One region of the Bifidobacterium sp. SO1 genome, then DNA from elsewhere that is predicted to be linked to it. Evidence: riboswitches for the same ligand, from Rfam matches in the RefSeq annotation. Region 1 holds a riboswitch; each other region holds the start of a gene.

Region 1 (7,417 bases):
GTGCACAGCCATGCGTTCATCGCCGTCGTAGAACTCAGTCAGGAGCTCGGCGTGACGTTCGATCACGCCGCAGACCTCGCCGAGCGTCGGATTGACGCGGATATCGTCACCCGCGAACGCATGCTTGATGTCGGCGAACAGCCACGGCCGGCCCTGGCAGCCGCGGCCGATCGCGACACCCGCACAGCCGGTCTCGCGCACCATTTCGAGCGCATCGTCCGCACCCCAGATGTCGCCGTTGCCGAACACGGGGATGTCGAGTGCCTCGACCAGCTCGCCGATGCGGCTCCAGTCGGAGTGTCCGCCGTAGTATTCGGCGGTGGTGCGCGCGTGCAGCGTCACTGCCGCGCAGCCCTCCTCCTGCGCAATGTGTCCGGCCTCCATGAACGTCTCGTGCTCGTGGTCGATGCCGACGCGGATCTTCGCGGTGACAGGGATGTTCGCCTCGCCGCACACCTTGACGACGCGCTGGATGATCTCGCGGAACAGGTCGGTCTTCCACGGCAGGGCCGAGCCGCCGCCGCGACGGGTGACCTTGGGCACCGGGCAACCGAAGTTGAGGTCAACGTGGTCGGCCATGTGCTCGTCGACGACGATGTGCGCGGCCTGTTCGACGATGGCCGGGTTGACGCCGTACAGCTGCAGCGAGCGGATCTTCTCGCTCGGCGCGAACTGACACAGGCGCAGCGCCTTCGGATTGCGGGCGACGAGCGCGCGGGCGGTGATCATTTCGGCCACGTACAGGCCGTCGGGACCATATTCCTCGCAGATCACGCGGAACGGCCAGTTAGTGACCCCGGCCATCGGCGAGAGCACGACCGGAGTGGGCACGGTGATCGGGCCGAGCCTGACCGGCGCGATCGTCACCGGCGAGACCGACGAGGACGGCTCGGCCGCCGGCTGCGACGATCCGTCGCCCGCAGCCGCGGCCATGTCGCCGCGCGGGTCGAGTCGCTCGCGGTCACGCGCCGTGAGCACGGTTTCAGCATCCTTGTTCGTCACGATATGTTGTCCCTCATCTGATGGAATAGGTTCCGGATCGAATACAAAGGTCAATAACGCACTTGGCCCCCTCTGCTGAGAGGGCTGTCATCCGCAGGATGACTGGGGGAGAGATCGGCGTTATGGCTTCTTCCCTCCCCCACCCGGCTTCGCCGGGAGCCCCCTCATCAGAGGGGGCCGAGGTCCGCTCGGCGAACAGCGGATCAGTACAGGCCGCCGGCCTCGTTGATCTTCACGGAGTCCGGCCAAGCCTCGCCGCCCATCGCGACCGGCTTTTGCGGCACGTGCGTGCGCTTCTCGCCGATGCGGGCGTCGACGTACTCGGCGACCTTGTCCAGGGAGATGCGCTCCTGGTTCATGGTGTCGCGGTCGCGGATCGTCACAGCCTGGTCGTCGAGCGTGTCGAAGTCGACGGTGATGCACAGCGGGGTGCCGATCTCGTCCTCGCGGCGGTAGCGGCGGCCGATCGCGCCGGCCTCGTCGTAGTCGATCATCCACTCGTGCTGGCGCAGGTCGGACGCGAGGTTCTGCGCGACGGTCTGCAGCTCGGGCTTCTTGCTCAGCGGCAGCACGGCGGCCTTGATCGGGGCCAGACGCGGGTCGAGGCGCAGCACGGTGCGCTTGTCGACGCCGCCCTTGGTGTTCGGGGCCTCGTCCACGTCGTACGCGTCCACGAGGAAGCACATGAGGGAGCGGGTCAAGCCGGCGGCCGGCTCGATGACGTACGGCACGTACTTCTCGCCGGTGGCCTGGTTGAAGTAGCTCAGGTCCTCGCCGGAGTGCTTGGCGTGCGCCGACAGGTCGAAGTCGGTGCGGTTCGCGATGCCCTCGAGCTCGCCCCAGTCAGAGCCCTGGAAGCCGAACTTGTATTCGATGTCGACGGTGCGCTTCGAATAGTGGGCGAGCTTGTCCTTCGGATGCTCGTAGTGGCGCAGGTTCTCCGGCTTGACGCCGAGGTCGAGGTACCACTGGGTGCGCGCGTCGATCCAGTACTGGTGCCAGTCCTCGTCGGTGCCCGGCTCGACGAAGAACTCCATCTCCATCTGCTCGAACTCGCGGGTGCGGAAGATGAAGTTGCCCGGCGTGATCTCATTACGGAAGGACTTGCCCATGTTGGCGATGCCGAACGGCGGCTTGGAACGAGACGAGGTCATGACGTTCTTGAAGTCCACGAAGATGCCCTGCGCGGTCTCCGGGCGCAGGTAGTGCAGGCTGTTCTCGTCCTCGACCGGGCCGAGGTGCGTGCGCAGCATCATGTTGAAGTCGCGCGGTTCGGTCCACTTGCCGCGGGTGCCACAGTCGGGGCACACGATGTCGGCCATGCCGTTCTCGGGCAGCTTGTCGCCGTGTTTCTCGGCGTAGGACTCCTGCAGCTTGTCGGCGCGGTTGCGCTTGTGGCAGTTGAGGCACTCGACCAGCGGGTCGTTGAACACAGCCACGTGGCCAGAGGCGACCCACACCGGGGTCGGCAGGATGATGGACGTATCCACGCCCACCACGTCGCCACGGGTGACGACCATCGAACGCCACCATTCGCGCTTGATATTGTCCTTCAGCGCGACGCCGAGCGGACCGTAATCCCACGCGGAACGGGTGCCGCCGTAGATTTCTCCGGCGGGGAACACGAACCCGCGACGCTTCGCGAGGGACACGACTTCATCGAGTTTGGATACAGCCACAATGCACCTTCTGGTTTGAACGGTTTGGGGACTAGTTAGCGTTCCCGAGTCTATAGGCACAGCGTGACAGTGATATAAGGAGCGCCTTAATACCACAGGCGGGCAAGAAACGCCAGAGGAAGGACACGAAAGAACGGGGATATGTCCATGTTGGGGCATAGCGTCGGGAGCGTAATGCAGGGGAACCCGGCCGGTGCGGCGGGTTGAGAGAGGCGCGAGCCTGACCCTTAGAACCTGTTGGTTAAGACCATCGTAGGGAGCAGCGATATGAGCGAAGATTCGCATACCGACACGCAGTCGCATTGTTGCGGTTGCGCCGATCAATCAGGCACCGATCAGTCAGATGCCGGTCGGTCCGACATCGACCATTCCGTCTGTGATCAGGCCGGCATCGATCAAACCGCCACCGAACCGACCGATCTGGCCGATCTGCGCGAGCGCATCGCACAGGCCGTGCACGATGTCAGGGAACGTACGCCGCTGGCGCAGTCGTTCACCAATTTCGTGACGATCAACCTCGTCGCGAACGCGCAGCTCGCGGCCGGCGGCACCGCGGCGATGAGCTTCCTGCCGGACGACGTGATCGACACCGCGTCGATTTCGGGCGCGGACTACATCAACGTCGGTACGCTGCTGCCGTTCTACAAGGATGCGCTGCCGCAGATCGCCCGCGCGTTCCGCAAGTCCGGCCACCCGTGGGTGCTCGACCCGGTCGCGGCCGGCATCGGCAAGACCCGCACGGAGATCCTGCGCTCATTCCGCGCCGCTCCCCCGACGATCGTGCGCGGCAACGCGTCCGAGATCATCGCGCTGGCGACCATGTGGGGACTGGTCTCCCCCGACGAGGCGAGCCGGCCGGCCGGCGTGGAGTCGGTGGACGAGGTTGATGCGGCGGTCGAACCGGCGAAGACGCTGGCGGCGTTCCTCGCTCGATCCGCGCCGCACGGCACGGCGGCGGTGGCCGTGTCCGGCAAGGTCGATCTCGTGACCGACGGCGAGCAGGTCTACCGCCTGCCGGGCGGCAGCGCGCTGATGGCGAAGATCACCGGTGCCGGCTGCTCGCTGGGCGGCGTGACCGCGACGTACCTAGCGGTCGCCGAACCACTGACGGCCGCGCTGGCAGCCTCGCTGCTGTTCAACCGCGCCGGCGAGATCGCCGAGGCGAAGTCGGACGGCCCGGGCACGTTCCAGCCGCACTTCCTCGATGCGTTGTGGAACCTCACGCCCGCACAGGTGGCGGGTTCCGCGATCGTGACGGGGTAACGGCATTCCGGCAGTCAGAAACAGATCAAGGTCACACCATCTACGCTCCCTCAGTCAGCCTTCGGCTGCCAGCTCCCTCAGCCGAGGGAGCCAAGGCTCCGCCAGCACCAATCCAACATCAACCAAGACTTTCCTATTAATCAACCCAAAAGGAAAACCACATGAACAACTATCCATTCGCATCGATGCGCGACTCGTTCGACCTGTCCGCGTATTTCGTCGTCGGCCCGCAGGACACGCACGACCGACCGGTCACCGATGTGATCGAGGAGGCGCTGCGCGGCGGCGCGACGTTCATCCAGCTGCGCGCCAAGGATGCCGACGCCAAGGAGATCACCTCGCTTGCCCAGGACATCGCGCAGATCATCGAGGACAACGACAAGTCCGATTCGGTCGCGTTCGTGATCGATGACCGCGTGGATGTCGTGTGGCAGTGCCGCAACAAGGGCATCAAGGTCGACGGCGTGCACATCGGCCAGACCGACATGGAGCCGCGCGAGGCCCGCGCGATGCTCGGCGACGACGCGATCGTCGGCCTGTCGGCGGAGACCGAAAGCCTCGTCAAGATCATCAACGAGCTGCCCGACGGCTGCATCGACTACATCGGCGCCGGTCCGCTGCACGTTTCCACGACCAAGCCCGAGGCTTCGGTCGGTGGCAATGACGGTTCCGGCCGCACGCTCGACGCGGACCAGATCAACACGATCTGCTCGGCCTGCGACTTCCCGGTCGTGGTCGGCGGCGGCGTGACCGCGGCCGACATGGACATGCTCGCGCACACCAAGGCCGCCGGCTGGTTCGCTGTCTCCGCGATCGCCGGTGCGGACGATCCGCAGGCCGCGACCCGCGCGATGGTCGAGGGCTGGAAGGCCGTGCGCGGCGACGCGAAGCACGGCTACGCCAAGCGCGTGATCGCCAAGCCGGAAACCAGCGAAGGCGCAGCCGCCGAGTCCGCCGAGCCGAAGTTCACCAACGCGAAGGAGGCCAAGGAGGCGCAGAAGCTCGCCAAGCAGCAGCGCGTCGACATCGCAGCCCGCGGCTCCAAGCAGCGCGACAAGGCGCATATCCGCAAAACCAAGTCGGTGCATTTCGAAAACCAGTTCGGCTCCTACGATCTCGAGGTGCCGTACACCGAGATTAAGCTCTCGGACACGCCCGGCGTCGGCCCGAACCCGCCGTTCCACGACTACAACACCGAAGGCCCCAAGTGCGATCCGAAGGAGGGTCTGAAGCCCCTGCGCCTCGACTGGATCCTCGACCGCGGCGACGTTGAGGAGTACGAGGGCCGCGAACGCAACCTCGCGGACGACGGCAAGCGCGCCATCAAGCGCGGCAAGGCCACCAAGGAATGGCGCGGCCGCAAGCACAACCCGCTCAAGGCCAAGGACCACCCGATCACGCAGATGTGGTACGCCCGCCACGGCATCATCACCCCTGAGATGAAGTACGTGGCCGAGCGTGAGAACTGCGACGTCGAGCTGGTGCGTTCCGAACTCGCCGCTGGCCGCGCGGTCATGCCGTGCAACATCAACCACCCCGAGGCGGAGCCGATGATCATCGGTTCCGCGTTCCTCACCAAGCTCAACGCGAACATGGGCAACTCGGCCGTCACCTCGTCCATCGACGAGGAGGTCGAGAAGCTGACGTGGGCCACCAAGTGGGGCGCGGACACGGTCATGGACCTGTCCACCGGCAACGACATCCATACCACGCGCGAATGGATTCTGCGCAACTCCCCTGTCCCGATCGGCACCGTGCCGATGTATCAGGCGCTGGAGAAGGTCGAGGACGACGCGTCGAAGCTGAGCTGGGAGCTGTTCCGCGACACCGTGATCGAACAGTGCGAGCAGGGCGTCGACTATATGACCATCCACGCGGGCGTGCTGCTACGCTTCGTGCCGCTGACCGCGAACCGCGTGACCGGCATCGTCTCGCGCGGCGGTTCGATCATGGCCGAATGGTGCCTGCAGCATCATCAGGAAAGCTTCCTGTACACGCACTTCGACGAGCTGTGCGACATCTTCGCCAAGTACGACGTCGCGTTCTCGTTGGGCGACGGCCTGCGTCCGGGTTCGCTTGCGGACGCGAACGATCCGGCGCAGCTGGCCGAGCTGATGACGCTGGGCGAGCTGACCAAGCGCGCGTGGGCCAAGGACGTGCAGGTCATGATCGAAGGCCCGGGCCACATCCCGTTCGACACGGTGCGCATGAACATCGAGATGGAGAAGGCGATCTGCAACGACGCGCCGTTCTACACGCTGGGGCCGCTGACGACCGATACCGCGCCGGGTTACGACCACATCACGTCCGCGATCGGCGGCGTGGAGATCGCCCGCTACGGCACGGCCATGCTGTGCTACGTGACGCCGAAGGAACATCTGGGTCTGCCGAACAAGGACGACGTCAAGCAGGGCGTGATCGCGTACAAGATCGCCTGTCATGCGGCCGACATCGCCAAGCACCACCCGCACGCGCAGGATCGTGATCTTGCGATCTCGAAGGCCCGCTTCGAGTTCCGTTGGCTCGACCAGTTCAACCTGAGCTACGATCCGGACACCGCGATCGCGTTCCACGACGACACGCTGCCGGCCGAGCCGGCGAAGATGGCGCACTTCTGCTCGATGTGCGGCCCGAAGTTCTGCTCGATGGCCATCTCGCAGAACATCCGCAAGCAGTTCGGCAACGCCGCTCAGCAGGAGCAGATCGTCAACGAGTCCGCCGAGGAGATCGCCAAGGGCATGGCCGCGATGAGCGAGAAGTTCAAGGAGCAGGGCGGCAAGCTCTACACCACCGCCCAGTGACCCGTATCCATCAACAGAAAGGAACTTGCATGCCCACCACGCTTCCCGCCGTACTGGCGATCTCCGGGTCGGATTCGTCCGGCGGGGCGGGCATGCAGGCCGATCTCAAGACCATGCTCGCCAACGGCGTGTTCGGCATGTCCGCGATCACGGCGATCACCGCGCAGAACACGATGGGCGTCACCGCGGTCGAGAACGTGCCGGCGAGCATGGTCGCCGCGCAGATCGACGCGGTGTTCGCGGACATCCCGCCGGCGGCCGTCAAAATCGGCATGGTCTCGTCGGCCGGGATCATCGAGACGATCGCCGACCGTCTCGCCGCGCATCACGCGCGCAACATCGTGCTCGACCCGGTCATGGTCGCCACGTCCGGCGCGAAGCTCATCGACGATGACGCGATCGCGGCCCTCACCGAACGGCTGTTCCCGCTGGCGACGCTGGTCACGCCGAACATCCCCGAAACCGAGGAGCTGGTCGGATTGATCCAGCATCAGTCCGCCGCGCTCGACACCGCGCAATGGTTCTCCCCTGCCGTCTCGCCGCTCGCACAGGCCGATGACGCGCATGCCGCGATGGAACAGGCCGGCCGCACCGTGGCCGGCCGATATGGCTGCGCGGTACTCGTCAAGGGCGGGCACGGCGTGACCGACGCGAACGATCTGCTGGTCGGAC
Region 2 (7,417 bases), on a different contig from region 1:
CGATGTCGTCGCCCAGACGGGCGGCGCGGCACAACGCATACGAGAGAACGCCGCCGGACACGCACACGGCGGCAACGACCAGCCACCACATGGTTCGGCCGGTATCGGGGAAACGGTCCGCGGACGCGCGCCTCAGCGGCGCGAGCCCCGGGACGGGTGGGCGAGCATGGACAGCACATGCGCCTTCGCGATGCGCAGATCGACTTTGCCGCCGGCCCGCGTCGTCCGCCGCGCGGCGTCGCGCTGGCGATTAGGCTCGAAGACGGATGCCGGGCGAATGCCGGCGGTATTGGTAGAATCGGTCATGGCGATGACCCTCCTTCGGGGAATCGGAACGACGGGCGTCTGATCTTGGCGGATATGCGCGCCCGCGGCTCCATGGTTGTTGCCGTTCAATCCCCGCGCCGGGTTCCAGCCGGTCCGGGGATTCTCGTTTCGGGTTTCCACCCGCCATCCGTGAGATAGGCGTCGATGCCGAGCACATACCCAGGGGACAGGTTTCGGTGAATGGCCAGCCAGATCAGGTCGGACTGCTGCCACGGTATCGAGCCGTTGACCTTTCCCGCGACCGAGGATTTGGACGTACCCATCTCCCTCGCGAGGTCTCGGCAGCTCAGACCCGCCGCCGTCATATAGCGACGCATCGGAGAATCCATTATTTTTGCCGTCAGTCCATTCACAATAGACAATATATCAAGAAACTTGCACAGCAGCAAATCATTGTTGTAGGATTATGTCCATCGATATTGGACAACTCCAATCTGAAAGGACTTGATATGGCAAAAATCGAACCATTGCCCGAATCCAATGGACTCGGCGACTACCTGCAGAGGGTATTCATCTGGAACGTCAACATGCAGCTGACCGGCCGCGGGATGACCCAGCAGTCACTTTGCGCGGCACTGGGGCTGAAGAGGGGCGCCGTGTCCGCGAAGATGACCGGCAAGACTTCCTGGACCATCCAGGACATCGCCGCAGTGGCGGAATTCTTCAACGTCCCCCCGCTCTCCCTGCTGGATGCGTCGATGTACGAGCAGATGATGCGCGGAATGAGCAGTGACGGAGGTGCATCTTTGGTGGCAGTGGCCACCGCCGGGTTTCCTGTGCGAGCAACTGAAGGCCAAGCTGGCGGCCTGAAACCGTTGGAAACAAAAGGCTCCGGGCCACGATACCTCGTGGAACCCGGAGCCGGTGAGTACCCCCAGAGAGAGTCGAACTCTCGTTGTCAGATTGAAAGTCTGGTGTCCTAACCGTTAGACGATGGGGGCGAACAACTCGATTGATAATACGCGAGACCACGGAGTTGCGCAAATCGGCGTGTCGCCATGGCTCCACGACGGCATCACACGCTCCGATCGTTGGAATTTCGGGCTTTTCAGCTCTCTATATACCAAGGCGCCGGCGGATCGACCGTCATCAAGTACGATCCGCCGGCGCTCCAGTTTCCGGCCAGCGTGTCCGCCTTCCGGCGAACTCACACGGCCCTGTACGTGAAGTCGTGGATCACACGGCCCGCGGCCAGGCCCTTCTTCTCGAAGTTGGTGAGCACGCGACCGTCGAACCGTTCCGATTCGCGGAAGTCAGCGTGCGGCAGGTCGGCCGCAGTATCGGCATTGCCCTTGCCCACGTGCCCGGTCGGCAGGCTCACGGTCAGCGAGCCGACGTTCGCAAAACCCTCCACGCCGTCCATCACCTCGTGCACGTGCAGCGCATAGTCCTCGATGTCGGTGGCGATGCGCCACATTCCCCCGTCCGCCAGCGCGCGCCGCACGTCGCCGGCCAGTTCCGGCTGCACGATGCGCCGCTTGTGGTGCTTCATCTTCGGCCACGGGTCGGGGAAGAACGTCCACACCTCGGCCAGCACGCCCGGGTCGCACGCCTTGAACAGCTCGGGCGCGTTCACCTGCGCGATGCGAAGGTTGGCAAGACCTTGCTTGCCGGCCAGCAGCAGCGTGTGCGCCACGCCCGGATCGTACACCTCCAGCGCCAGGAAATTCACGTCCGGACGAGCGGCCGCGGCGGCGACCACGTTCTCGCCCTGACCGCTGCCGATCTCCACGATCAAGGGATGGTCGTTGCCCCACGTCCCGCGCACGAAATCCGCGTCGACCCGCAGCCCTTCACGCACATCCAAAGAGCCTTCGCGCGCGTTGATGTCGAGCAGGTACGTGTCTGCAAACGTATCCCATGCACGCTGCAAACGGTCGTCGAGCCGTGCGGAACGGCGCACGAACGAGAGCACCTTGCGGCCGTACAGCGCAGGGCGTTCCTGCGTGTCCGACGCAGCCGATGCCACACCCGGAGCGTCCGGCGTCTGATCGGCGGTTGATTCTTCGATAGTCATGGGATTATTTATAGCGGCCGGCTTGGAATAGGCGCGCAGAACGCCGCCAGGTTGCGTCGGGTCAGCGCCGCAAGACCGATCGCCGCCGTCTCCAGCCGATCATGCGCAAGCCGACCGTCAGGTCGCGGCTCATCGTCGGTCGGCCCGTTTCCGAACCGACCGTCACGCCGATCGTCACAACCGTCGCCGCACGACCCGCCGGCCCGAATCGCCGCCAACGTTCGCAGCAAGTCGATCAGTGCGCCAACGTAATCATCCACGCCGTACTCGCGGCCCAACGCCCATGTCAGCGACTCCAGCCCGTCGCTTTCCACAAGCAGCCGGTCGTCAGGAATCCGCCGCGCCAGCGAGCGCACCGATTCGTCGGCTGTCACATCCGGTCCGATCGACATGTAGCAGCCCATGCCGAGATATTCATCCTGCCAACGATCGCACGCATACCAGTGCACCATGTACCGATTCGGATACTTCCGGATCAGTTCCAGCACTTCGCGTTCGCGCGACTTGGTGTGCAGGATGACCGGTTTGCGGAGCCGGCTCGCGTAGTCGAGCTGCGCTGCGAATGCGGTCAGCTGGTCGGCCAGCGGCACGTCGGTCCACTCGCCGTCGAGTCCGATCTCGCCGATGATCGCGGCCTGTTCGAGATACGGCAACGCATCCTCGATGCGATACCGGTTCGCGTCCCACGGATGGATGCCGAAGCTGACGCGAATGTCCGGCCGCGCATCGACCGCGCCCGGCGCTTCCGGCACGGCGCGATCGTCGATCGAATCAATACTCGGCCCTGTCCGTGCACCGCCGCCGGTCTCGTCACCATCCGCCGCACCGTCGATCCATGACAACGTATGCCGCCATTGGTCGCCGTTCGCGCAGCTGATCACCGAACTCACACCGTACGTGCGCTGCACGGCGACGAACCGCGCGTCGTCGGCATGGCAGTGCGCATCGGACAGCAGCGATGCGAACGTATCCATCAGCGCGGCATCATGCCGCATGTTCGGCGACAGGTTCTCCAACGAACATCTCCTTCATATCAAAAACGGTGACCCGCGATATCGATCACAGGTCACCGTTCAGTCAATCAATCGCATCGGCCGTGTCGGACGGCCGATCCGTCAGCCAACCGACAGCTCACACGAGCGCGGCGGCGTCGCGGCCACCGGCCACGCGGTCGAGCGCGCCGGTCTTGGCGAGCGCCTGGTACAGGAACCACGCGATCACGCCGGCGAAGATGATGCCGGAGATCGTGCTGCACACGAACGCGGTGACGATGAAGAATGCGTCGTAGCTCAGGTAGTACATGACCCACGAGACGGCCATGCCGGCGAAACCGGCGGCCGCGCCGGAGAGCACGGTGACGGCGAGGTTCCACGCCTTGTACGCGAAGATGAGGAAGACGATTTCGGCGGCCAGACCCTGCACGAGGCCCGGGATGAGGGTGCCGAGACCGCCCCAGTGGCTGCCGAGCAGCGCTTCGACGAGCGCGGCGATCACTTCGGCGAACAGCGCGGCGCCCGGCTTGCGCACGATGATGGCGGCCAGCGGGCCGGCGAAGTAGTACAGGCCCCACAGCAGCGCGTCGGAGCCGGGCAGGAACGTGAACACGGCCTCGAGCGGCTGCGTGACGATGCCCGCACCCCAGAAGATCACGCCGGATGCGACGGCGATGACGGCGGCGACGGTGATGTCGGCGACGCTCCAGCGCAGCGACGGACGCGCGGCCGGAGTCTTGGAATCAGTAGACATAATCTCTCTCGCTTTCTTGTCGTTGTCTTCAAGCGAGGGCGACGCGGCAGAAGGGCCGATAGACCGGCGAGCACACGCGGCGCGCGCAGTCCAGACGACGTTCAAGGACTTCGTTCGCCGGTATTGCCCGGATCACGTTCGACGGTCGGATGCTGGCGCATCCCTCTCAGCTCGCCACGCGAGCCCCCGTGCTTGACACGTTCACACGATACGGGGATGCGGCTACAAATGTCAAGACTTTGCTGCGGGCAATAGTGCAGAATCGATGTCGCAAATATCACAAAGCGAGCGGGAATCCGTTGGAAAGATTTCTCCGCTCGCTACGCTCGGTCGAAATGACAATAAGAAAACCGCGCTCGGTCGAAATGACAGGAATGAAAAGCTGCGCTCGATCGAAACGACAGATACCGGGGATCATACTCCGCCGAAACGATAGGCAGTGCCGACGGCCCGAGCTACGCCTCCAGCCGCGCCTCGACCCAGTCGACGATGTACGGCGCGACTTCCTTGATCTGGTCGATCGCGACCTGGAACTCGTGCGGGCCGCCGTACCACGGGTCAACCAGATCGATCTCGTCCTCGCGTCCGGCCGCCGGCTTGGGCAGGTTCGGGTCGAAGCTGCGGTACATGTGCACTTCGGAGCGCTTCTCGGCCGGCAGTTGGCGCAGCAGCGCGCGCATGTGCGACGCGGTCATCGGCAGGAACAGGTCGCTTTCGTTGATCTCCTCGCGCGTGATGCGGTGCGCGAAGTGGTGCGCGGGGATCTCATAGCCGTCGGCGCGCAGCACACGCACGGCGCGGCGGTCGATCGGGTTGCCGTACTCCTCGTCGGACACGCCGCTGGACATGACGCGCACGCGGTCGGCGAGTCCGCGCGACTCGAATTCGGCGCGCAGGATGATCTCGGCCATCGGCGACCGGCAGATGTTGCCGGTGCAGACGGTCATCACGGTGTACAGGTGGTTGCTGGTCATCGATACTGCTTTCGGTCGGCGCGGTGACGCGCAATTTCGGTCTGGGATGGGTAAGACCGCGATCGGATACGGTCACGAACCGTCGATCACGGTCGGCATCGGTCGGTACATGATCGACGATGATCGGTGACGATCAGCGACGAACGGCACCAACCGACTACGGTCAGATACAGCCTGACTTACTGTCGAGTACAGTCGGCTTTCGGTCAGCGCGTCTTCTCGTAGGTCACGAAACGATACGCCTCGATGCCGTCCTCATGCTTGGCCGGCTTCATCCAATGGCTTTCGTCGGCGACGCGCCACAGGCCAAGATCGACCAGATCGCGCACGTCCGGCGCGTAGGTGTCCGCGTCGACCTTGGCCTTGAGCAGCGTCACATACGCCTTCGAGGCCAACGGCAGCGCCTCGCGGAACAGCTGCGCCCCGCCGATCACCCAGATCTCGCTGCGGTCCATGCCGTCGTCGGGAATCGCCTCCTGACGCGCATAATCCATCGCATCGTCCAGGCTTTCGGCCACGGTCGCACCGAGCGCACGGTACTGCGGGTCATGCGAGACGACGATATTGTCGCGGTTCGGCAGCGGACGGTACTTCGGATCCAGCGATTCCCAGGTCTTGCGGCCCATGATCACCGGATGCGAGACGGTCAGCTCCTTGAAATGCTTCATATCCTCGGCCAGATGCCACGGCATGCCGCCTTGGAAACCGATGGCGCCGTCATGACCTTCCTTGTCGTGCGCCTCGGCCCAGATCAGGTTCACCGAGAAGGTCTTGGGGAAATCGTCACCCCAATCCTCCCCGCTCTCAAGCCCGGCGATTCCGGGCTCGGGTTCGTGATAGCCACTGCGGCTACTGTCATGCTCCATTTCACTCACTCCTTGGGGTTAGGACTGGGGACAAGTGTACGGTCACACCGCGACGCGGCGGCGGGACGGGCGCGGAATGTCGGATACGTCACACCGCGACGCGGCGGACGTCCGCACGGCCGGCACGGCCACCGGTCACACCGCCACCGGCGCCTTGATCGTCGGATGATGCTGGTAGCCGACGATCTCGAAGTCGCTGTAGTCGTAGTCGAACAGCGAGTCGGCCTTGCGGATCCTGATCTGCGGGTACGGATACGGCTCGCGGCCGAGCTGTTCGAGCACCTGGTCGATGTGGTTGTCGTAGACGTGGCAGTCGCCGCCCGTCCACACGAACTCGCCCGGCTCAAGTCCGGCCTGCTGCGCCATCATCAACGTGAGCAGCGAATACGAGGCGATGTTGAACGGCACGCCGAGGAACATGTCGCACGAGCGCTGGTACAGCTGGCAGCTCAGGCGACCGTCGGCCACGTAGAACTGGAACAGCGCGTGGCACGGCGGCAGGGCCATCTGGTCGACCTCGGCCGGGTTCCATGCGGTGACGATCATGCGGCGCGAGTCGGGATGATGTTTGATGAGGTCGAGCACGTTCGAGATCTGGTCGATGGTGCGATTCGGATCCTCGGGCGTGGGCGCGGGCCAGCTGCGCCACTGCACGCCGTAGACCGGGCCGAGGTCGCCGTTCTCGTCGGCCCATTCGTCCCAGATGTGCACGTTGTGCTCCTGCAGCCAGCGCACGTTGCTCGAGCCCTTGAGGAACCACAGCAGTTCGTACGCGAGTCCCTTGAAGAACACGGTTTTGGTGGTCAGCAGCGGGAAGTCGCCACCGGACAGGTCGAAACGGATCTGCTGGCCGAACAAGGAGATCGTGCCGGTGCCGGTGCGGTCGGACTTGAGCGTGCCTTCAGTCAGGATCTTGCGCACGAGGTCCTCATACGGCATGGGAATGTCGGTGGCCGGTCGGGCCGGGATGCGGGTGCGGATGTCTGCGAGCTGTTCAGGTGTCAAAGCCATGCGTTCCAGCATACATGCCCGTCGGCATTGGACGGATATCGCTGCTGGACGATCGTGTGCGGACCGCGGCTCGGGTGGGCTAGATTGGATGGTGACGACGCGACGCGATCGGCGCGGCGCGGTGGGCATGGACTCCAAGGAGGACACTATGGGCAAGCGACTGTGGGTCGAGCGCAACAAGGACGGTTCGTGGGACGCGTTCAGCGACGATGGCGCGCACATCAAGTTCGGCAAGGGCAAGGGCGTGTTCACGCCGGGCGATCTGATGAAGATCGCGCTGGCCGGCTGCGCCGCGCTGTCAAGCGAGTTCGCGGTCGAGCACACGCTCGGCGAGGGCAAGGGCGCCAGGATCGTGGTCGACGGCCAGTATGATCCGGAAGGCGACGCGTACACCAGCTTCGACGAGCAGGTGGTCGTGGACGCGACGGATGCGAACCTGTCCGACGAGGATGCCGAGAAGCTCAAGGAGCGCGTCA
Region 3 (7,417 bases), on a different contig from region 1:
TCGTGTCGATGGTCGAGCTGTCGGTCGTCGGCTCATTTGTCAACTACTGGTTCCCGAACATTCCGCAGTGGGTGTCCGCGGCCGTGTTTCTCGTCGTGATCGCCGCCGCGAACCTGCTCGGCGTGAGCAAGTTCGGCGAGTTCGAATTTTGGTTCGCGATCATCAAGATCGTGGCCGTCGTCGCGATGATCCTCGGCGGTCTCGCGGTACTCGTCGCCAATCTCCCGACCGCGTCCGGCATCAAGGCCAGCTTCGCGAACTGGTTCGCGATCGACGGCGGTTTCTTCCCGCACGGCCTCATGCAGCGCACGGCCGACGGCCAGTGGACCGGTCTGCTCATGGCCCTGTGCGTCGTGATGTTCAGCTTCGGCGGCACCGAACTGATCGGCATCACCGCGGGCGAGACCGAGAACCCGCGCACCACGATCCCGCGTGCCACGAACGGCATCATCTGGCGCATCCTCGTGTTCTACATCGGCGCGCTCGGCGTGATCATGGCCGTGGTGCCGTGGAACACGATCGACGGCAAGTCCAGCCCGTTCGTGCAGATCTTCGACTCGGTGGGCGTGCACGCGGCCGCCGGCATCCTCAACTTCGTGTGCCTGACCGCCGTGATGAGCGTCTACAACTCCGGCCTGTACGCGAACTCGCGCATGCTGTACTCGCTCGCCAAGCAGGGCAACGCACCCGCGTACCTCGGCAAGCTCAACTCGCGCGGCGTGCCGGTCGCGGGCGTGATCACCTCCGCGATCATCACCGCGCTGGCCGTAGTTGTCGTGTTCCTGTGGCCGGAGTTCGCGTTCAACTATCTCATGTCGATCGCGACGATCGCCGGCGTGATCAACTGGTCGATGATCATGATCACGGAAGTGCACTTCCGCAAGGTCGTCGCGGCCGGCGACGGTCCGGCCGAACTTGCCGGACTGCAGGGCAAGACGGCGTTGGACGCGATCCACTTCAAGCTGCCGTTCGCGCGCGTGATGCCGTATATCGTGCTCGCGTTCCTTGCGCTCGTCGTGGTGCTCATGTGCTTCTCGCCGAGCTACCGCGTGGCCGTGGTCGCCGGCGTGATCTGGCTGGCGATTCTGCTCGCCGCCTACCAGATCACGCAGGTGCGCAAGTAATCACGCGCGGTAATCACTTGCTGGCAGAGAGATAGTCGGCCGCGTTGGTCGGGCTGGACGGCACCGCATGACCCTCGGTCACGGTGCCGAGGCCCGCAAGATACGCTTCGCGGCCGGCCTCGATCGCGTGCTTGAACGCGCGCGCCATCACCGGGATGTTGCCCGCGGACGCGATCGCCGTATACGCCATCACCGCGTCCGCGCCCATCTCCATCGCCTCGGCGGCCTGGCTCGGCCGGCCGATACCCGCGTCGATGATGACCGGCACATGCGCGTTGGCGATGATCACCTCGATGAAATCGCGCATCCGCAGCCCCTTGTTCGAGCCGATCAGCGAGCCGAGCGGCATCACGCACGCCGCGCCCGCCTCCTCAAGCTGCCGCGCCGCGATCGGGTCCGGGAACATGTACGGCATCACCACGAACCCCTCCTTCGCGAGCATCTCGGTCGCGCGGATCGTCTCCGCGTTGTCCGGCAACAGGTACTTCGTCTCGTGCTCGATCTCGACCTTCACGAAATCGGTCTGGCACACCTCGCGGGCGAGTCGCGCGATGCGCACCGCCTCTTCCGCGTTGCGCGCGCCCGACGTGTTCGGCAGCATCGTGATGCCCTTGGGGATGTAGTCGAGCAGGTTGTTCTCGGTGGTGCGGCAGCGGCGCAGCGCCATCGTGACGATCTGCGTGCCCGCGTTCTCGATCGTGGCCTTGATGAGGTTCAGATCGTAGCGGCCCGAACCGAGGATGAACCGGCTCGTGAACTTGTGCCCGCCGAGGATGAGCGGATCGGCGTCGCCGGTCGCAATCGCGTCGTAGGCGTGGGCGTCCGGCTCGGGCAGCAGCGCGGTGTTCGTGGCAGTGCCGACGAGTTCGTCGAGCGTCGGTTCGGTGGGCGAAACGTTGGGTTCGGTGGATGGTGCAGTCATGGTTACTCCAGTCATGGTTACTCCTTCGTATTCGATGTCGTATGGATGCCGTTGGTTGCCGCGGCATGCCCGTTGCCGGTCGTCACGGCCGTCACGGCCGTCAGCCGCCCTGCACGAACGTGACGATCTCCACGGTGTCGGTGCCCTTGAGCATCGTCTGCGCGCGCTTTGCCCGCGGCACGATCTCGCCGTTGAGCTCGACGGCCACACGGGCCGGCTTGAATCCCTTGCGCTCGATGAACTCGGCGACGCTGATCGGCCCGTCGAGCTGCTCCTCCTGACCGTTGACGATCATCGGTTCCCCTTCCCCGGCCGCGCCGGATTCGAAAAAAAGGGTCGCTGAAGCAGCCGTACCCTGTGAGGTGGTGCGCCCCTTCATGACCCTTGTCGTAAGTATCACTGGTTGTTCTTGAATTATGTTGAGTTGTCGCGCAAACGATCATCCGAACAGCGGCGCGGCGACACGGTGACGAGTCCGCGCGCAACGACGATGCAACGGATGCGAAAACCCGCGCAGACTGAAAAAATGATCGCGAACCGCCGCGCATCGATTGCGACGGCGAAACAACCCGTTTCCTTACGGCGGCATGACCCGCATCAAGTTGACGGTCGAAGTTCGCGACTTCCTCTCAGCCCAGCCGGGCTCCCGTTCGGTTGCGTGACCATCATAAGCCCCGGGGTGCGACAGGGCATCCAGCGGCGGTGCGATCCGCCGTGAAACGATGAAGCAGCGTATCCGCGTCAGGGGCTCGCACGATGATGGGCGGTATGACGACGTTGCAACATGGCACTGATTTCGCGAACACGGTCGATTTCGCGGGGCATCGCATCTCCAGGCTCGGCATGGGCACGATGGCGCTCGCCATCGAGGGACGTCCGGACCGTGAGACGGCGATCGGCACGATCCACGCCGCGCTCGACGCCGGCGTGCGCTACCTCGACACCGCGTGGTCGTACTACCTGCCGACCGCTCCGGGCGCGGACGGCACGGGCGTTCCCGGCGATTTCGGGTACGGCGAAATGCTGGTGCGCGACGCGCTCGCCAGTTGGGACGGTCCGCGCGGCGAGGTGCTGGTGGCGACGAAAACCGGATACCGGCGCACGATCGACACGGACGTCGCGGCAGGGGAGGCTGTGGCGCAGGACGACCGCCAACGATTGCAGGCGGCCGGCAGCCGGTACGGTTGGATGGCCGATTCGCGGCCCGAGACGATGATCCGCGACGCGAAGGAATCGGCGCGTCACCTTGGCGTGGACGCGCTCGACCTGCTGTATTCGCACGGTCCCGATCCGGCCGTGCCGTACGAGGATCAGATCGGCGCGCTCAGGACGCTGCTCGACGAAGGCGTGATTCGCTACGCCGGCATCTCCCGCGTGAACAACGCGCAGATCGACACGGCCCGCGCGATCCTCGGCGACAAGCTGATCGCCGTGCAGAACCAGTTCTCGCCCTCGCACCCCGATCCGGAACATACGATGGAGCATTGCGCCGAACTCGGGCTTGATTTCGTGTGCTGGTCGCCGCTCGGCGGGTTCCTCGACCCGTTCGACCGGCATGCGTACGATCCGTTCCGTGCGGTTGCTGCCGCGCGTGGCGTCTCGTACCAGCGGGTGGTGCTCGCATGGGAGCTGACCCGGTACGACCGTCTGTTCACGATCCCGAGCGCCCGCAATCCGCATGAGATCAACGATTCGTTCGCCGCGACTGATCTGCGGCTGACCCCGGACGAACTCGCGCTGCTCGGCTGAGACCGGGCGAAACAACAGAGGCGTGGCGGTTTTCTCTCGCTGAGCGCTGGCTCAGCGAGAGAAAACCGCCACGCCTCATAACAGCGCGCTGTATGCGGCCGCGATGGAGCTGTGACAACTAACTAGAAGTTGCCGCCGTTCCACCCCCAGTCCGTCGTCGCCGTGTAGCGGATGTACGTGCGGTCCTGCGGAATGCCCAGCGTGCCCTCGAGCGCCGCCATGATCGACTCGGTCAGCTTCTCCCACGCCGAACCGGGCACGGAACGACCGAACACGTTCACCTCGACGTACGCCGCCGGCTTGTCGTCGGATCCGGCGAAGTAGATCGGCATGTCGTCCTCGAACGGGCACATCAGCCAGCCTTCGGACTTGCCGGGCACCGCGCTGATCGCCTTGCCGTACGCGGCCTTGAGCGCCTCGCGCTGCTCGGGCGTGGTCTTGACGGAGACGTGGGTGTGAATAACGGGCATGATTCCTCCTTGATACGTGTGTATCGTTGCCGCTTCCATCCTAATCGCCGTCGCGGCGGCGGAACAGCCGTGCGTCAGCCGAGGATGACGAAGGACTGCGGAGGCAGCGTGAGCGTGGCGCCGTCGACCGCGGGTTCGCCGATGGCGAGGCGGACGGCGGGGGACTGCGCGGCGAATTCGGTCGGGAGCGTGACCGTTTCGGTCTCACGACCGGGATTCATGGCGATGAGGAGGGGAAGACTGCCTGACTCGTTGCGCTCGCCCGAAGAGTCGACCGGAGTGCGCAGATAGGCGAAGACACGGCCGGATTCAGGTGCAGCGACCGGTTCGAACGCCGCGTTGGACCTCAGCGCGGGGGAGTCGGCGCGCAATGCCAGCAGCGACGTGATCCAGTGGTACAGCGAGTCGGCGCGTGCGGATTCCGATGCGACCGTAGGAACGGTCACAGGCGAGACGGCGCCGGTTGCGTCATGGGCCGTATCACCCGCCGGTTCGACCGGCAGATACAGCGCATCGGCGGGCGCGGCGGAGAAGCCAAGATTCGGCAGATCGCCGTCCCACTGCATCGGCGTTCGGCTGCCGGTGCGCGTGTAGCCGCCTTCCTTCGTGGGCAGGTCGCGGTATCGCATGCCGATCTCGTCGCCGTAATACACGAACGGGCAGCCGGGCATCGTCAGCAGCATGCCGAAGGCGATCTTGCGCTCGCGTTCGGTCAGTCGCGGCGCGAACCGTCGCGTGTCGTGGTTGCAGGAGATCAGATCGAAGAGGCCGCCCGCGCGCTCGCAGTCGCGCAACTGCGGCAGGTACTGGTCGAGGAACGGCTTGATCGACGCGCCGGAATCCGCGTTGAAGTAGCTCAGATCGCCGTCGTGGTCGAACGGGGTGTCGGTGTTGCGCAGGAGCATGTTGTAGCCGTTCGGCTTGCCGTCCCAGCGCCAGTCGAGGTAGAAGTCCATGTCGAAGCCGGCCTGCATGGACTCGTAGGGGCGGCCCCATTCGGAGACGAACGCGGCGGCCGGGAACTCGGGGCGGATCTTCGAGAACATGTACTGCCAGGTACGGATGGTGGCCGGCTTGCCTTCGTCGTCGTGCTTGACGAGGCTATCGGCCATGTCGACGCGGAAGCCGTCTGCGCCGCGCGACAGCCAGAAGCGCATGACGTCGACCATCGCGTCGCAGGTGGCGAGGGCTTCGGGGCCGAGTGCGGCGTGCTGCCAGGATTGGCGCGGGTGCGCGAAGCCGTAGTTGAGTGCGGGCTGGCATTTGAAGAAGTTGATGATATAGGTGCCGTCGCGTGGGGTTTCGCCGCCGATGAAGGGCAGGCCGTCGCCGCCGGCGATCCACGAGTCGGTCCAGATATAGCGGGAGGCGAGGGTGGGGTTGTGATCAGTGATTGTTCCCGTATTGTCATCTCGATCGGAGCCGGCTCCCATGTTGTCATCTCGACCGGAGCGTAGCGGAGTGGAGAGATCTTTGGCGGGGACTGCCTCGGTAAGATTTCTCGACTCCGCTTCGCTTCGCTCGAAATGACATTTAGTGGGAGTGCCTTCGTTCTGCTCGCAATGACAATCAGAGGAAGGGGCGGCGGAGGGAATGATCTCGCCGCGATTGGTCGTGTTGGGTTGGGAGGAGGCGTGGAACCAGGGGTGTTCTTCGCTGGTGTGGCCGGGGACGAGGTCGAGCAGGACTCGGATGCCGCGTTCGTGGGCGGCGGCGAACAGGGCGACCAGATCGTCGTTGGTGCCGTAGCGTGGGGCGACGCGCGTGTAGTCGCGTACGTCGTAGCCGGCGTCCTTGAAGGGGGAGTCGAAGAGCGGGTTCAGCCACAGTGCGTTGCAGCCGAGATTGCGAACGTAGTCAAGATGATCGATGATGCCGTGGATGTCGCCGATGCCGTCGCCGTTCGAGTCGGCGAACGACTGAGGATAGATCTCGTAGAAGACGGCGGTGTCGAGCCACGTGCGGTCGGGGGTGGAGGGGGTGTTCATAGTGTCATCTCGACCGGAGCGCAGCGGAGTGGAGAGATCTGTGGAGGGGACTGCGTTGGTAAGATTTCTCGGCTCCGCTTCGCTTCGCTCGAAATGACAAGCGGGGGAGGGGGTGTGGGGGGCTTCGGCGTGTTGCGTTTGGGTCATGACTGCAATCCTTTGCAATTCTTGCGGTTTAGCGTTATCAATGACATCGTTTGTCGTAAATAATTTTGCCACGAATTGCCAACGTTTGCAAAACCGTGCTATAGTAATAACCACTGATGCACTGCAAGGGAGTTGCACGAGGAACGCATTAGCCGTGAGAATCACGCCGATGTGAACGTATGCAATACCTAGCTCTGCAAAAGGGCTGCAACGTATGCAGTGCATAAGAGAAAACGCAACGATGTAAGTAAAGGAAAGGAAGATCGATGAAGATCAATTGGAAGAAGGCTATCGGCCTTACTGCTGCCGCCTCCATGCTGCTGCCGCTCGCCGCGTGCGGCGGCGAGACCGCCAACAACGCCGGCGGCGAGAACAAGACCTCCGGCACCACCGAGGTCACCCTGAGCGTCTGGGCCCCGCAGGAAGACCAGGCCAAGGGCAAGGACGGTTCCGAGTCCTGGCTGGCCCAGGTCGAGAAGAAGTTCGAAGAGGCCCACCCGGACTACAAGATCACGTGGAAGAACGACGTCGTCTCCGAAGCCGACGCGTCCAAGACCGTGATCGGCGATCCGGCCGCCGCCGCCGACGTCTACATGTTCGCGAACGATCAGCTGGGCACGCTGGTCAAGGCCGGCGCCATCGGCGAGCTGGGCGAGAACGAGGCCAAGCAGGTCAAGGAGCAGAACTCCCAGGTCCTCGTCTATTCCGTGACCGGCACCGACGGCAAGCTCTACGGCGTGCCGTACACCGCCAACACCTGGTTCATGTACTACGACTCCTCCGTCTTCTCCGCGGACGACGTCAAGAACTGGGACACCATGCTTTCCAAGGCCGCCGTCTCCTTCCCGATGACCAACGGTTGGAACATGGCCTCGTGGTTCACCAAGTCCGCCGACCTGACCTTCTTCGGCGACAACTCCAACCCGACCGACGCCTCCAAGGGCGTCTCCGTCGACGTCGACAAGCTCACCGCAACGACCAAGTACCTCGTCAACATGGCCAACAACGCCAACTTCA
Region 4 (7,417 bases), on a different contig from region 1:
ACGTGCAGCCGGTCGAGGATTCCTCGTCGTCTTCGTCATCCAGCTCGTCCTCGTCGTCATCGTCGTCCAGCTCTTCCGACTCGTCCGACTCTTCCAATTCTGACAGCGACTCCAACGGCGGCAACAAACAGTCCGGCGACGGCCAGCAGGGCCAGCCCGGCGGCGATATGGGCGGCGGCATGGGCGGCATGACCATGACCTCCGGCGACTTCTCACTCGTCGGATTCTCCTCCGACGAGGCCGTGGCCAACGCCGAGAACGGCACGTTCACCATGAGCGACGGCGAGGTGTTCGGCTACGACTCCGATTCGGACGGCGACGTGATCATCTCCAAGGAACTAGCCGACTTCAACAACCTCAAGGTCGGCGACACGTTCACGCTCGAGAACACGAGCGACGAGGACACCACCTACACGTTCACCATCGTCGGCATCTACGAGAACAGCACCGAATCGTCCAACCAGATGGGCGGGCCGATGGGCTCGACCGCATCCGACCCGGCGAACGCGATCTACACGTCCGTCTCCACGCTGAAGTCGCTCGGCCTCGACTCCGACTCGACCACCTCCTCCACCGATTCGAACGGCAACACGACCGAGACCGCGGCCGCGCAGCTCAACTACACGTATGTGTTCTCCAGCAAGGACGATTATGAGCAGTTCGTCTCCGACGCCACGAAGGCCGGCCTGAGCGACGACTACACCGTCTCCTCCGCCGACGTGGAACAGTACGAGTCCAGCCTCGTGCCGCTCGATAACCTCGCGCAGTTCGCGCTGACCCTGCTGTGGATCGTGCTTGGCGTGGGCGCGGTGGTGCTCGTGGTGCTCACCCTGTTCAACGTGCGCGAACGCAAGTACGAGGTCGGCGTGTTGACGGCGATCGGCGTGAAGAAGGTCAAGGTGGCCGCGCAGTTCACGTTCGAGCTGCTCGTGGTCACGATGATCGGCCTGGCGCTTGGCGCGGCGGGCGGTGCGATCGCCTCGGTGCCGGTGTCGAACCAGCTGCTGGCCGCGCAGGTCGAACAGCAGGAGTCTCAGGCGTCCAGCCAGAACGCGCAGTTCGGCCGCGACATGCAGGGGCCGGGTGCGCCGGGCGGCTCGTCATCCAGCTCTTCTGATTCGTCCGACTCCGATTCGTCCAGCAACAGCTCGTCGTCTGACAGCTCGTCGTCCTCCGAGTCGAACTCGAACAGCGCGCCGAGCCAGCCGAGTGGCAACGGGCCGCGCGGCATGATGGGCCAGGCCGTGAACTACGTCTCCAGCGTGAACGCGACCGTGAACCTCAAGATCGTCGGCCAGCTCCTGCTCATCGGACTCGGTCTGACTTTGGTCGCCGCGCTCGTCGCCGTCGTGTTCGTCATGCGCTACGAGCCGCTGCAAATCCTCGCGGACCGCTCGTAATCACCGGCCCATGGCTCCCCTCCCGCCGAGGGGAGCCATCCATCACACTTCATCGCACAAGGACTTTCATCATGACTGAACCAACCCCTATTCTCGAACTCGACAACGTCAGCTACTCGTACACCAAGGGCGGCAAGAAGGTGCTGAACAACATCAGCCACACCTTCCGCACCGGCGAGGTGTATTCGATCACCGGCCCGTCCGGCGCAGGCAAGACCACGATGCTCTCGCTCATCTCCGGACTGACCTCCCCCCCCACCGGCGGCAAGGTCGTCTACAACGGCAAGGACCTCGCCAAGCAGGATCGCTACGACTACCGCAGCCACGACATCGGCGTGATCTTCCAGAGCTTCAACCTGCTGCCGCAGCTGACGGTGGCGGAGAACATCATCCTGTCGATGGACGCTTCGGGCAAGACGTTCGACAAGCCGAAGAAGGACATCGCGGTGCAGCTGCTCGAACAGGTGCATCTTCCGGCCGAATACGCGAACGAGCGCATCCTGCACCTGTCGGGCGGCGAGCAGCAGCGCGTGGCGATCGCCCGGGCGCTAAGCTACGATCCGAAGGTCGTGGTGGCGGACGAGCCGACCGGCAACCTCGACATGGCCACGCAGGACGATATCATGTCGATCTTCCGGTCGCTGGCCCACGACGAGGACCGCTGCGTGATCATCGTGACGCACAGCCCCGAGGTGGCCGCCGCCTCCGACGAGGTCTTCGAACTGGCCCCGCTGCGCCGCCATCGCTGACCGGGTTTCGTGATGCATGATGAAAAGCTCCCCGCGAGAATACGTTCCCGCGGGGAGCTTTCGTCATGACGGCGACGGCAGGCTGACGATGCGAACCGATTACGAAAGCAGCGGCTGGTTCCAGAAGCCGGTCTTGATGGCGACCGCCAGCGCGAACACCGGCACGACCACGGCGATCACATAGCCGACCGCGTCAATACCATGCAAACGGGAAACACGAGCCTGCGAGCGCGGCCGGTCGGAGCCGAAACCGCGGGCCTCCATCGCGGTGGCGAGCTTGGTGGCACGGCGAATCGAGAGCACCAGGAGGCCGAACGCCTGCGCCATCGCACGCTTGACCGCGCCTTCATCGCCGAGACCGCGCGAACGGCGCGACAGGCCGAGCGCGCGCCAGTCGTCCTGCAGGAGGGTGAACATGCGCATGCCGGCCAGACCGCCGTACACGAACCGGGACGGCAGATGCACGAGCTGGACGAGTCCGTCGGCCAGATCGGTCGGGTCGAGGCCGAGAATGAGGATGACCGATGGCATGGCGATGGCGAGCACGCGCAGGAACATCGCGCAGCCGAGGTACAGGGAGCCTTGCGTGACATGGATGACGCCAAGCTGGAGGTAGCTCGCGCCGGATGCCTGACCGTACAGGACGATGGAGATGAACGCGCCGGCAGCGCCGACCCAGATCGGCCAGGTCTTGCGGCAGACGGCGAGCGGGTTCACGCCGCCGATCCACAGCAGGATGAATTCGAGGCCGAGCGCGATGGACGCGCTTACCACGTCGAGGCTGAAGAACATGGGGATGCACATGATCAGGCCCATCGCGAACCGGGTGACCGGGTTGAGTCTGGCGACGAACCATGACGGCGACGCCGGTTTGGCCGCCTCCACGCGTTCGGTCGTCGGAGTGACGTGCACGGTCGCGACGATGTCTCCATCATGAGAATTCGCCTCACCAGTGTCATTTCGACCGGAGCCGGCCTCACTCATGTCATTCCGGCCGGAGCGAAGCGGAGCGGAGAAATCTTTCCGGACGCCATCACGCGAAAGAAGATTTCTCGACTCGCTCCGCTCGCTCGAAATGACAGGGTGAGGACCATGCTCGCTCGAAATGACAGGGTGAGGACCATGCTCGCTCGAAATGACAGGACGGGAGCCATGCTCGCTCGAGACGCCAGCGCGCAGACCGTCCTGCGTGAACATGATGCGGCGGGCACCGAGCGCCTCGACGAGCGGTTCGTCGTGCGTGACCATGATGACGGCGGAGCCTTCGTCTCGTGCGATGGCGATGAGCCGCATCATTTCGGTCCATGTGGCGAAATCCTGGCCGAACGTGGGTTCGTCCATGATGAGCACGCGCGGCGCGGCGGCCAGCATGGAGGCGACCGAAAGCCGTCGTTTTTCGCCGCCCGAGAGCGTGTACGGGTTGGCCGGCGCGAAACGGGTCAGGCCGAGCCGAGCGAGCATGTCGTCGGCGATGCGGTTCGCCTCCTCGTCCGTCTTACCCATCGATGTGGGGCCGAGCGCCACTTCGGCGCGCACGCTCGCCGTGGCGAACTGGTGTTCCGGTTCCTGGAACACCATGCCGACCCGGCCGAGCAGTTCGCGGCTCTTCCATTCGTGCGGGTCGTCGCCGCGCCCGTCCGGCACCATGTCGGTGCCCACACGCACATGCCCGGCGATCGGTGGCAGCAGTCCCGCCAAGGTGAGCGCAAGCGTGGACTTGCCCGCGCCGTTCGGCCCCATGAGCGCATACACTTCGCCGCCGTAAAACTCGAGGTTCACGTGTTCGCCGAGCGCCTTGCCGCGGCCGAACGACAAATCGTCGGCGCGCAGCACCGGTTCGCCGGCATGTTCGGGGTCAATATGGGATGCCGGGTTGAGCGGCCGCATCCGCCCGTTCGGATCGCGGTACTCAGTTGGGATGCGACGACCGGGCACCCACGCGCCGCCGGCCGCGAGCACGTCGCCGACCGTGGAGAACACCCCATCGGGCGTGCCGTCGGCGATCACGCCGCCGGTCAGATCGTCCGGGTCGGGCTTGCCGAGCACGATCACCCGGTCGATCAGGTCGAGCCATACGTCGATGTGATGTTCGACGACGATCATCGTCTCATGCGTGGTTTCGAGCACATGCCGAACCGCGTCGTGCACCTCGCGCACGCCGGCCGGGTCGAGGTTCGCGGTCGGCTCGTCGAGCAGCAGCAGTCCCGGATGCATGGCGAGCACGCCGGCAAGCGCGAGCCGCTGACGCTGACCGCCCGACATGTGTTGCGTGGACCGGTCGAGCGCAAGGTCGCCAAGCCCGACGATGTCCAATGATTCGTGCACGCGCTTCCAGATCTCGTCGCGCGGCACGCCGAGGCTTTCGCAGCCGAATGCGGCGTCGTCGCCCACCCGTTCGAGGATGATCTGCGAATCGGGATCCTGCAATACCAGTCCGGCACGGCCTCGTGCGGCCCGCGCGTCAAGTCCGTCGACGGTGAGCGTGCCTTCCTCTTCGCCGTCGTCGGCACCGCCGAGCACGCCGGCGAGCGCAGCCATCAACGTGGATTTGCCTGCGCCGGACGCGCCGAGCAGCAGCACGCGTTCGCCGGGCCGGATGTCGAAGTCGACGTGCCGCAATGCGAAGTCGCGCCGCGTGGTGTGCCGCCATCCCCAGTCGTGAGCGCTGACCGCGGCCGGCGCGATACCGGTTTGCGGAGTCGATGCGATGGCAGGCATGGTATCGGCCGTGATGTCAGACGCACCGTCGGCCGCGGGATCAGCAGGGGAAGAACTGGTCATCGAATGCTCGACCATTGGATCGCGCCTTTCCTCTGGGACGCCGGCCAGATGGCCGAACGCCAACGAATATCAGGCACGGGAAGGCGACATCCGTACGCCGGCATTACCCGGTCACGTTCAATCGGTCGGGACGAATCCCATCTCAGCCATGCCGTCGCGGCCAATACCCGCAACGGTTCGCAGCTCCCGTGTCAACCCCACGAGCATAACCCACCCCGAAGTCAAGGTCAGCGGGTCTTGAAGTAGCGGAAGAGTTGGGATTCGCGGACGAATAGTCCGGCGAGGACGGCCGCGAGCATGCTGGCGGCGAACAGCGCGAGCGGCGCGCGTATCGCAGACAAAAGGATTGCAACGGGGTCGCCGGCCGCCATGCGCCAGCAGTAGGCGGCGATGAGGCTGCACGCCGATATGGTCCCGAGCCCGCTCCACGTGAGCGTCTCCAAGCCGATGCCGAGCAGTTGCGCGCCTTTGGATTGGCCGCAGTGCAGCGCGCCCGCGTATTCGAGCCGGCGTCTTCGCACGCCCACGACGCCGATCAGCAGTCCGGCCGCGAGTCCCGCGCAGGGCATCCACCGGGTCATGCGGCTCGTGTACGAGTCGTGCGCGTCGTAGTGCGAGTCGAATCCCTTGTTGACCGCCATGACGCCGGCCTGGCCACCCGTCGACTCGCCGGAGACGATCACGGTCGAATACAGCAGGTTGTCGGTCTGACCACTGGCGGGCCATTGCCTGGCCCAGCATTCGCCGAACGGCGCGGCTGACGCGGACACCGGCACGACGAGCGCGTATGCGAGACGCGTATCGCGCCCGTCGTTGGGCCATGCGAACACGCCCGCCACCGTGGCGCCGCCGTGGTCGGTGGCGAGCCGGGAACCGACCGTCAGGCCGAAATCGTCGGCGAGATCGGTGGACACCCAGATGCCGGACGCATCGACCGTGTCCGATACCGGCGTGGATGACGCGTTCGCCTGACGGTCGCCGGCGGCGAGAATGCGCAGCAGTCCGGGCGTGACCTCGTACGACGCGATGTCCTTGCCCGGCGTGGACAAGGGCGTGACCTGGTCGCCGGCACGCAACGCGCCGGACGCGTCCGGGCCGTTCGCCGCGTCCGGCAACCGGTCGCACACGGTCCCGTCGATCAGATCGCCGGACGCGATGATCATGCGCGTGTCGGCCAGCGCGTTGATGCGCGTGACCGCCTGCGTCTCCAGGCCGACGACGCCCACCGCCTCGTATCCGCCCAGCAGCAGTCCGGAACAGAGCACGGCGAGCATCATCGCGACCGCATGCGTGGTGCCCGACTCGATGTCGCGCACGCATTCCGAGACGATCGAACCAATCCTCATGACACACCACCCCGCTCACCCGCATCACCACCGGCCGGCATGTCCGTATCCTCGCCGGGGCGCGGCGCGTAGTCGGCCAGGTCGATCACGCGGCCGCACGCGTCGCGCGTGTCCGGATCATGCGTGGCGACCAGCACGATCATGCCCTGACCGGCCAGATTGCCCAGCACATGGCTGACCGAACGCGCGGTGCGCGTGTCCAATTGCGCGGTCGGCTCGTCCACCAGCAGCAGATCCGGTCTGGAGCACACCGCGCGCGCCAGCATCAGCCGCTGCGCCTCCCCGCCCGACAGATCCGAGAACCTGCGGCCGGCCGCGTACTCCAGATCGAACAATCCCATCGCGGCCAACGCCTCGGGCTCCGCGTCACGCCGACGCATCCCCTTGGCCAACAAGGGGAACACGACATGATCCAACGCGGTACGCCGCGCGACCCCGTACGGGTTCTGGAACACCCAGCCGACACGCTCCACGCCCACGCGCTCCACCGTGCCCCGATACGGCTTCTCCCAGCCCGCCAGGATCGACAGCAACGTCGATTTGCCACAGCCCGAAGGCCCGCACACCGCGACCGTCTGCCCCGGTTCCACCGTGAAATCCAACCGTTCGAACAACACGTCCGTGCCCGGGAACCGGTGCGCCAGCCCATGCGCCGTCACGCGCCTGCCCTCACCCCGCGCAGTCCCCGGCACGATCCGCGGGACCACGACGTCGTCCGCGGCGCCTCCCGCGCCACCGGCCGCCACGCCGCGCATCACCGGCAGCTTTCAGCCGCGATGCGGCTGCCGATCGCCACGCGGGCGATCGACGACACGTCAGGCCCGCCATCCCCGGTCCGCACCAGGCTCGCGCCCAGTTCGGAACCCACGATCGACACCCTCACCACGTCAAACGCGCCCGCATCATCCGGGGAACCGTCCCTCGGCACCGCGACGCAACCCTGTGTACCGTCCACGCCGAACACCGCGCCGGCCGGCACGCGCAGCACCGTCACCGGCTCGGCCAACGCGAGCGACGCGCCCAACCCGGCCGCCAGCGTCGCCTCGTCCATCAGCCGGTAGTCATCGCTCGCCGCGACCCTGTCCAGGAACGCCGCATCCGTGATCTCGACGGACCCGGCCGGCAGCGTACCGGTCTGGCC

Evidence for each region. Region 1 has a riboswitch for thiamine pyrophosphate ahead of JS541_RS04380 (hydroxyethylthiazole kinase). Riboswitches for the same ligand answer to the same signal wherever they lie in the genome.
Region 2: linked by a shared signal. The riboswitch ahead of JS541_RS00800 (ECF transporter S component) and the one ahead of JS541_RS04380 (hydroxyethylthiazole kinase) in region 1 are both predicted to bind thiamine pyrophosphate.
Region 3: linked by a shared signal. The riboswitch ahead of thiS (sulfur carrier protein ThiS) and the one ahead of JS541_RS04380 (hydroxyethylthiazole kinase) in region 1 are both predicted to bind thiamine pyrophosphate.
Region 4: linked by a shared signal. The riboswitch ahead of JS541_RS15060 (ATP-binding cassette domain-containing protein) and the one ahead of JS541_RS04380 (hydroxyethylthiazole kinase) in region 1 are both predicted to bind thiamine pyrophosphate.

What each region holds. Positions count from the first base shown of each region.
Region 1 is NZ_JAFEJR010000003.1:181,542-188,958, reverse strand. It holds gene dusB (tRNA dihydrouridine synthase DusB) at 1-1,002, opposite strand, end outside; gene JS541_RS04385 (glycine--tRNA ligase) at 1,206-2,681, opposite strand; TPP riboswitch at 2,850-2,957, shown strand; gene JS541_RS04380 (hydroxyethylthiazole kinase) at 2,949-3,944, shown strand; gene thiC (phosphomethylpyrimidine synthase ThiC) at 4,106-6,745, shown strand; gene JS541_RS04370 (bifunctional hydroxymethylpyrimidine kinase/phosphomethylpyrimidine kinase) at 6,775-7,417, shown strand, end outside.
Region 2 is NZ_JAFEJR010000001.1:175,317-182,733, forward strand. It holds gene JS541_RS00765 (hypothetical protein) at 1-91, opposite strand, end outside; gene JS541_RS00770 (hypothetical protein) at 133-306, opposite strand; gene JS541_RS00775 (hypothetical protein) at 393-644, opposite strand; tRNA gene JS541_RS00785 (tRNA-Glu) at 1,197-1,268, opposite strand; gene trmB (tRNA (guanosine(46)-N7)-methyltransferase TrmB) at 1,475-2,344, opposite strand; gene JS541_RS00795 (TatD family hydrolase) at 2,353-3,360, opposite strand; gene JS541_RS00800 (ECF transporter S component) at 3,476-4,090, opposite strand; TPP riboswitch at 4,182-4,289, opposite strand; gene JS541_RS00805 (low molecular weight protein-tyrosine-phosphatase) at 4,546-5,064, opposite strand; gene JS541_RS00810 (dihydrofolate reductase) at 5,271-5,930, opposite strand; gene JS541_RS00815 (thymidylate synthase) at 6,066-6,869, opposite strand; gene JS541_RS00820 (OsmC family protein) at 7,090-7,417, shown strand, end outside.
Region 3 is NZ_JAFEJR010000009.1:110,252-117,668, forward strand. It holds gene JS541_RS08765 (amino acid permease) at 1-1,124, shown strand, start outside; gene JS541_RS08770 (thiazole synthase) at 1,138-2,061, opposite strand; gene thiS (sulfur carrier protein ThiS) at 2,147-2,341, opposite strand; TPP riboswitch at 2,603-2,706, opposite strand; gene JS541_RS08780 (aldo/keto reductase) at 2,815-3,795, shown strand; gene JS541_RS08785 (phenylpyruvate tautomerase MIF-related protein) at 3,918-4,265, opposite strand; gene JS541_RS08790 (alpha-amylase family glycosyl hydrolase) at 4,340-6,253, opposite strand; gene JS541_RS08795 (extracellular solute-binding protein) at 6,667-7,417, shown strand, end outside.
Region 4 is NZ_JAFEJR010000020.1:14,203-21,619, forward strand. It holds gene JS541_RS12565 (ABC transporter permease) at 1-1,400, shown strand, start outside; gene JS541_RS12570 (ABC transporter ATP-binding protein) at 1,472-2,149, shown strand; gene JS541_RS15060 (ATP-binding cassette domain-containing protein) at 2,249-4,867, opposite strand; TPP riboswitch at 5,002-5,130, opposite strand; gene JS541_RS12580 (hypothetical protein) at 5,158-6,276, opposite strand; gene JS541_RS12585 (ATP-binding cassette domain-containing protein) at 6,273-6,935, opposite strand; gene JS541_RS12590 (hypothetical protein) at 7,031-7,417, opposite strand, start outside.